2 regions of the Bacteroides zhangwenhongii genome follow, and region 2 is predicted to be linked to the other one. Evidence: riboswitches for the same ligand, from Rfam matches in the RefSeq annotation. Region 2 holds a riboswitch; the other holds the start of a gene.
The links. Region 2 has a riboswitch for thiamine pyrophosphate ahead of GD630_RS12660 (TonB-dependent receptor). Riboswitches for the same ligand answer to the same signal wherever they lie in the genome.
Positions count from the first base shown of each region.

Region 1: linked by a shared signal. The riboswitch ahead of thiS (sulfur carrier protein ThiS) and the one ahead of GD630_RS12660 (TonB-dependent receptor) in region 2 are both predicted to bind thiamine pyrophosphate.

Region 1 covers NZ_CP059856.1:1,801,080-1,805,328, reverse strand. The annotation lists gene thiH (2-iminoacetate synthase ThiH) at 1-52, opposite strand, end outside; gene thiC (phosphomethylpyrimidine synthase ThiC) at 65-1,753, opposite strand; gene GD630_RS07240 (thiazole synthase) at 1,788-2,564, opposite strand; gene GD630_RS07235 (thiamine phosphate synthase) at 2,597-3,214, opposite strand; gene thiS (sulfur carrier protein ThiS) at 3,219-3,419, opposite strand; TPP riboswitch at 3,480-3,573, opposite strand; gene GD630_RS07225 (superoxide dismutase) at 3,736-4,249, opposite strand, start outside.
Region 2 covers NZ_CP059856.1:3,152,962-3,157,210, forward strand. The annotation lists gene GD630_RS12645 (O-acetylhomoserine aminocarboxypropyltransferase/cysteine synthase family protein) at 1-1,014, shown strand, start outside; gene GD630_RS12650 (hypothetical protein) at 1,082-1,321, shown strand; gene GD630_RS12655 (mechanosensitive ion channel family protein) at 1,423-2,325, opposite strand; TPP riboswitch at 2,453-2,549, shown strand; gene GD630_RS12660 (TonB-dependent receptor) at 2,550-4,249, shown strand, end outside.

The sequences.
Region 1 (4,249 bases), 1.4 Mb from region 2:
TGGCTTTTGTCGTCTCTTCCCAAGATATTTTTTCTAATTCGTCTGAAAACATAATTTTTAGTGATTAGTTTTTGTTCTTCTTTAAATCACGTGACAACCGCATCGCACAGAAATTAGGTCCGCACATCGTACAGTATTCTCCATCGATATGATGTCCGGCACGGAAGTAGCTTTGTGCACGTTCCGGGTCAAGTGATAAATCAAACTGGTCTTTCCAACGGAACTCATACCGGGCTTTGCTCAATGCATTATCACGTACCTGTGCTCCCGGATGTCCTTTGGCGAGGTCGGCGGCATGGGCGGCAATCTTATAAGTGATGACTCCCACACGTACGTCTTCTTTGTCCGGCAGGGCAAGATGTTCCTTAGGAGTGACATAGCAAAGCATTGCCGTTCCCAACCATCCGATTTGTGCCGCACCGATGGCGGAAGTGATATGATCATATCCCGGAGCAATATCCGTTACCAGCGGGCCGAGTGTATAGAACGGCGCATCGTGGCATTTCTCGATCTGGCGTTCCATATTTTCTTTGATCTTGTGCATCGGAACGTGTCCGGGGCCTTCGATGAATGCTTGCACATTCTTATCCCATGCGCGTAACACTAATTCTCCCATTGTATCCAATTCTGCAAACTGCGCTTCGTCATTCGCGTCGTAGATAGAACCTGGACGAAGTCCGTCGCCCAAAGATACTGCCACATCATACTGTGCCAGAATATCGCAGATGTCGTCAAAGTGTTCATATAAGAAACTTTCCCGGTCGTGCACCAGACACCATTTGCTCATGATACTTCCTCCGCGACTGACAATACCGCACAACCGCTTGTCGGCAAGATGGACATTGTGCCGACGGATACCTGCATGGATGGTAAAGTAATCCACTCCTTGTTCGCATTGTTCAATCAAAGTATCCCGGTAAATTTCCCAAGTCAGGTCTTCCACCACACCGTTTACTTTCTCAAGAGCCTGATAGATAGGGACTGTGCCGACGGGTACGGGGCAGTTGCGGATAATCCATTCACGTGTCTCATGAATGTTTTCTCCGGTAGAGAGATCCATCAACGTATCGCCTCCCCATTTGCAACTCCATAATGCTTTTTCTACCTCTTCGTCAATGCTCGAAGTAGTAGCCGAGTTTCCGATATTCGTATTGATTTTTACCAGAAAGTTACGTCCGATAATCATCGGTTCGGCTTCCGGATGATTAATGTTGGCGGGCAGTACGGCACGTCCTTCCGCAATCTCCTGGCGGACAAATTCGGGAGTGATATAAGTCTTGATTCCTAACTCTTCGCAATTCATGTTTTCACGGATGGCCACATACTCCATCTCCGGAGTGACAATTCCCTTTTTGGCGTATGCCATCTGAGTAATAGCCTCTCCTTTTTTTGCCCGATAAGGCAGAGCGATATGCTCAAAACGCAGGTGGTCGAGGCTTTTGTCGTTCCGTCTCATTTGTCCGTATTCGGAAGTGATTTCGGGTAGTTGCTCCACATCACCACGACCGACAATCCATTCTTCACGCATTCGGGGCAAGCCTTTTTTGAGATCAATACTCATTTCCGTATCACTGAACGGTCCGCTGGTGTCATACACATATACTTCCGGATTGGGAGTTACAATCTTTTCTTCGCCTTCAAAACTGACACTGGGCACTTGCTCCACTTTCCGCATGGCAACGCGGATATTCGGATAAAGTTTTCCGGGTAAATATACTTTCTGAGAGCGGGGAAATTTTATTCTTTGTTCCATAATTGTTCTTTTAGCAGTCAGCTACTTATTCATATTATTTATCCAAAAAAGCAGTCAGCGGTGAGCTGGCTTCGGCTATAAAGTTGTCCGCTTGCAGTCCTAATCCCGCTTCGTATGCCTGTCTTCCGGCTTCGGTGGCAGTTTTGAAGGCCTTCGCCATTTCTACCGGGTTTCCGGCAACGGCAATTGCTGTATTTACCAGTACGGCGGAAGCTCCCAGTTCCATTGCTTCAGCGGCATGGCTTGGCGCACCGATACCTGCATCAACGACAACAGGGATACCTGCCTGCTCGATAATAATCTGTAGGAATTCTTTGGTCTGCAATCCTTTATTTGTGCCGATCGGAGCGCCGAGAGGCATAACGGTAGCTGCTCCGGCTTCTTCCAACCGTTTACAAAGCACGGGGTCTGCCTGACAATAAGGCAATACGACGAAACCTAGTTTTACCAACTCTTCCGTAGCTTTCAGTGTCTCGATAGAGTCGGGGAGCAGGTAGCGGGGATCTGGGTGAATCTCTAGTTTCAGCCAGTTTGTTCCGAACGCCTCACGCGCCATCTGTGCGGCAAACACAGCCTCTTCCGCATCGCGTACACCGGAAGTGTTGGGTAATAACTGGATATTCGGATGGATAATATGTTTCAGCATATCGTCCTCTTTGTTGTCCATGTCAATACGTTTCATGGCAACCGTTACCATTTCTGTGCCCGAAGCCAGAATAGATTGCTCCATTATTTCATTGGAGTTGAATTTTCCTGTTCCCAAGAAAAGGCGTGAGCTGAATTCACGTCCTGCAATTACTAACTTTTCCATGTCTTTTGGAATTTAGAATTATAGATGTTGATTTATGAATTACTTAGAATCTTCCGTGTTTCCTCTACCGGATTTTCCGCCCGGAGAATCGTTCCGGACAAGGCGATGCCATTGACTCCTGTGCGGAGGATACCGGGGATATCTTCGTTGGTGATTCCTCCGATAGCTACTACCGGAAGGTTGATATCCGCTTCTTTCATTTGTGAAAGGATGGAAGCGTAACCTTCCAGACCGAGTACGGGACTTAAATTCTTTTTAGTGGTGGTGAAGCGGAAGGGACCGATCCCCAAGTAATCGGCTCCGGCGCGGTAATGTTGTACGACATCCTCGAAGGTATTGGCCGTGCCACCGATGATAAAGGCTTCTCCGAGTATCTGTCGTGCCTGGTCGATGGGCATATCCTTCTTTCCCAGATGTACACCGTCCACTTCCAGTTTCTTGACCAATTCGACATGATCATCGAGAACTAAGATAGCTTCGTGTTCCTTACAGAGTGGCTTCAGTTGCAGCGCCACTTGTTCCACCTCCTCAAGAGGAGCTTCTTTCATGCGTAGTTGGATCCATTTGCACCCTCCTTCGAGTGCCATACGTGCCGATTCGAAATATGAATACCGTTCGGTCTGATGTGTGATAAATTGCAGACTAATCATTTTCTTATCCTCCGCAAGCCGCCTTGATAATTACCAGATTGTCATTCTCATGCAATACGAAACGTTCCCATTCGGTACGGGGAATCATTTTGTTGTTTACCGCGATAGCAATACCTTGAACGGGAAGTTCGAGTTGCGTCGTCAGCTGTGTAAGGGTAGAGTTGGGGATAAGTTCCACCTCTTTGTTGTTCACTTGTACTTTCATTGTCCTATCAGAATAAATAAGTTGAAAGTAAATACAAAGAGCGTGCTTTTACGGAAAGGCGATAAGAAGAAACACAATCCCTACGTCAGTGCTAACTGCATCAGGTTCTTAGGGTATAATCTCAGCCCCTCATGGGGCACCCCTTTGTCTTTACGGGAGCAAAGTAAGTGAAAAAGAAACAGAAAAACACTAAATCGGTTGATTTTTTTTCATTTTTCTGTCGGATATTTGTGTTGGTGGCATCTATATAGCCTAAAAAAGGTCGCTGTGAAAATCACAACGACCTTGTTCAAGTATAGTTTAGTCAGTAAATCCGTTACATTCTGTTTTCCACCACATCCCAGTCGATGATACTCCACAGGGCATTGACATGGTCGGCACGACGGTTCTGGTAATCCAGATAGTAAGAGTGTTCCCACACGTCAAAACCGAGAAGCGGTTTCAATCCGGCACGTACAGGGTTACTGCCGTTTCCTTCTTTGGTGATGTGCAGTTTTCCGTTTTTATCAACGGACAACCAGGCCCATCCTGAACCGAATAATCCTACCGCTGCCGCATTGAATTCTTTCTTGAAGTTTTCAAAGCTGCCGAAGTCACGCTTGATGGCTTCTCCCAGTTTGCCTGTCGGTTCTTTCTTGGCAGGTTTGGGGGCAAATTGCAGGAAATATAGATTGTGGTTCAATACTTGTCCGGCGTTATTGAATATAGCTCCGTCCGGTGCGGTGGCAACGATTTCTTCCACCTTTTTACCTTCATATTCGGTTCCGGGCACGAGGCTGTTCAGATTATTTACATACGTTTGTAGATGTTTCCCGTAATGGAAATCTATC
Region 2 (4,249 bases):
ATCACTTATGCTTTCGAGAACATCACTCGCGCAGGCGACCATATTGTAGCAGCCAAAACTATTTATGGAGGAAGTTATAACTTACTGGCTCATACCTTACCCAGCTATGGCATCACAACAACATTCGTTGATCCAAGTGATTTATCGAACTTTGAAAAAGCCATTCAGGAAAATACGAAAGCCGTATTTATCGAGACGCTGGGAAATCCGAACTCAAATATCATTGATATAGAGGCAGTAGCTGAAATAGCTCACCGCCACAAAATTCCTTTGATTATTGATAACACGTTCGGTACTCCGTATTTAATCCGTCCCATCGAACACGGAGCAGATATCGTAGTACATTCTGCAACAAAATTCATTGGCGGACACGGTTCTTCATTAGGAGGAGTTATTGTAGATTCGGGAAAATTCGACTGGGTAGCTTCCGGCAAATTTCCACAACTAACCGAACCTGATCCATGCTATCATGGCGTACGCTTCGTTGATGCAGCCGGTCCGGCTGCCTATGCCATCCGTATCCGGGCTATTCTGCTGCGCGACACAGGTGCCACCATCAGTCCATTCAACGCTTTTATCCTGTTGCAAGGCTTGGAAACTCTTTCCTTGCGCGTAGAACGCCATGTAGAAAATGCATTGAAGGTAGTGAATTTCTTAAACAATCACCCGAAAGTGAAGAAAGTGAACCATCCGTCATTATCCAATCATCCTGACCATGCACTGTATCAACGTTACTTCCCGAATGGTGCCGGTTCCATTTTTACTTTCGAGGTAAAAGGCGGACAAGAAGAAGCACACCGCTTCATCGACAGCCTGGAGATTTTCTCCCTGCTTGCCAATGTTGCCGATGTGAAATCATTGGTGATCCACCCGGCAAGCACTACCCATTCACAGCTCAATGCACAGGAACTCGCCGAACAGGAGATTTATCCGGGCACCGTACGTTTATCAATTGGAACGGAACATATTGATGACCTGATTGAGGATTTGGATCAGGCGCTTGCCAAAATCTAACATTCAATCATTGAACTTTCCATGACTACAAGATGTTATACCAATATAACATTAAAACATTGCAGTTATGGAAAAATATTTAATACACAGTAACGAACTGCATCTGATAGACGCAGAGAAAATCCATCAAGCCGTAGAAAAGCTGGTGGAGTCACTCGATTTAGCCGCCGGATCTACTACAAACTTTAATCTCTATCAGGTCGTAGAAAATTATTTCAAGGATCTTGAAAAAAGAAGGAAAATCAATCACGTACTGGGGATTAAAGAAGACAGATACGAGCTAGCCGAAGATTTCGGTATTAAATAAAAGTAAATTCATTCAATCACACCAGACTATTGTTCTAAATAAAACGAGAGAGTTCCACAAAAGTGAGACTCTCTCGTTTTCTATTATATACGGTATGATAATCAGCCTTGATGCACTGTAAGCTGCGGGAACGGGAAATTGATACCCTTTTCATTGAAGGTTTCGTAAATAGCCTTGTTGATGTCGAAATAAACTCCCCAATAATCCGAGCTGTTCACCCAAACACGCGCTACTACATTCACACTGCTTGCGTCCAATGCATGAAGAGCTACAAATGGGGCGGGTTCATTCAGGATACGCTTATCGGCAGCAAGAATCTCATAAACGACTTCCTGTACCTTGTCATAATCTTCTCCATAATCGATTCCTACAATCCACTCTACACGACGAGTCACCTGATTACTATAATTGGTAACCACACCGCTACTCATCGCTCCGTTCGGTACATAAATCACTTTGTTATCCGCAGTAGTCAGAATAGTGTGGAAAATCTGTATTTCTTTTACTGTGCCCGAAACGCCCTGACTTTCAATCCAATCGCCTACTTTATAAGGTTTGAACAGCAACACGATCAGTCCTCCGGCAAAGTTCTGCAAGTTACCGGATAACGCCATACCGACAGCCACACCGGCAGATGCCAGCAAAGCCGCAAACGAAGTTGTTTCTACTCCCAAAGCACCGACAACCGAAATAATCAACAGAATAGTCAATAGGATATTCACCAAACTCCGGACGAAAGTTTTGATACTTATATCAACCTTTCTCTTATCCATCAAACGCCCTACAAATTTATTGAGCATCGAAATAAGGAAACGCCCTACGATAAAGACAATGACCGCTATCAGGATACGTTCTCCGGCACGAATACCAAAATCAATCAGTTGTTGGGTTATCAATGAAAGCTTGTCCAAACCTTCAGCGTTGGCAATCGCCTCTTTCATCAGCTCATCTGCGGCCACTTGCACGGAATCCGCAGCTTGTGTTGCTTGAAATAATAGTAACATAATCTAAATGTATTAAATGAATAAATGGTTGTTTGTCCTTTTCAACGAATTGCAAAGTTATATTGTTTTTAGCAAATCTAAAAGTTTTTTTTGCTTTCCTCCTGTAAATGCTGTATTTTTGCATCCGATTCACTGGTAGGGGTGCCTTAACATGACGGGCTGAGAACATACCCATAGAATCTGAACCGGGTAATGCCGGCGTAGAGAACTAACAAATAAGCAAGATGAAAAGAATTGTTATGATGGCCATCGCCTTATCGGGCGCAGGCTTTGCTGTCCATGCACAGACGAGTGCTAAAGCGGACAGTCTGAAAGTTGTAAACCTGCAAGAAGTGCAGGTAGTATCCACGCGTGCTACGGCGAAAACTCCGGTAGCATTCACCAATGTAAGAAAAGAACAGATCAGTAAACAGAATTTCGGACAGGATATCCCATTCCTATTATCTACCACTCCTTCCGTACTGACAACCTCAGATGCCGGAGCGGGAGTAGGATATACTACGATTCGCGTTCGCGGAACGGACGCTACCCGTATTAACGTCACCGCCAACGGTATTCCGATGAACGATGCGGAGAGCCACGCCATCTTCTGGGTAAATACTCCCGACTTCGCCTCTTCTCTGGAAGATATGCAGATTCAACGGGGAGCAGGCACATCGACCAACGGTTCGGGAGCATTCGGCGCCAGTATCAATATGCGTACGCAAAGCATTTCATCCCAACCATACGCCGAAGTTTCCGGTTCTTACGGTTCATTCAACACGCACAAAGAAACGGTCAAAGTCGGGACCGGGCTGATTAACAAATATTGGGCATTCGATGCGCGGCTCTCTAATATCCAGAGTGACGGATACCGCGACCGCGCCTCATCAGACCTGAAATCATATTTCGTGCAAGGCGGTTACTTCGGTGAGAGCACAACGATCAAGTTTATCACTTTCGGTGGAAAGGAGAAGACTTATCATGCTTGGGACGGTATCAGCAAAGAACAACTGGAGAACGACCGGACATATAATCCGAACGGAGTCATTCTGGATGATAATAAAGGAAAAGGTTATCCGATCGGCTTTTATGATGATCAAACGGATAATTACCGACAGACACATTATCAACTTCTGTTCAATCATATCTTCTCTCCGGCATGGAATCTGAATATCGCTTTCCATTATACCAATGGCTTCGGTTATTATCAGGAATACAAGAACGGACGTACATTGGAGGAATATGGTTTGAAGCCTTTCTACCTGCCGGATAACAGCGAACCGCAGAAGAAAACAAATCTCGTACGCCAGAAGTTGGTGGACAGTGATTTCGGCGGCGGTATCTTCTCTCTGAATTACCAGAATGAGAGACTGAACGCTTCGCTAGGCGGCGGACTCAACCGATACAGTAACGACCATTATGGAAAAGTTTTGTGGGTAAAGAATTACACCGAACAACTCGACCCGGAACATGAGTATTACCGTAATAACGGCGGAAAGACGGACGGGAATATCTATTTGAAAGCCAATTACCAACTGACCGGCAGCCTGAGTGCATACGCAGATCTGCAATACCGTTATATCCGTTATACGATTGATGGGGATAATGATAAATGGGACTTCACCGCTACTCCCGAGCGTTTGCAGCGACTGGATGTGAGAGAACACTTCAGCTTCTTCAATCCGAAAGCCGGACTTTTCTGGCAAATCAATCCGAACCACAGCACATACGCCTCTTTCTCGGTAGCTCAGAAAGAACCTACCCGCAACAATTATACGGATGGAATGTTTGACGAACATCCCACAGCGGAAAAGTTATTGGATTATGAGTTGGGATATACCTACCGTGGTGAATGGTTTACGGCCGGTGTAAACCTGTATTATATGGATTACACAGACCAATTGGTATTGAACGGAAAGACCAATGATATAGGCGAAGCGAT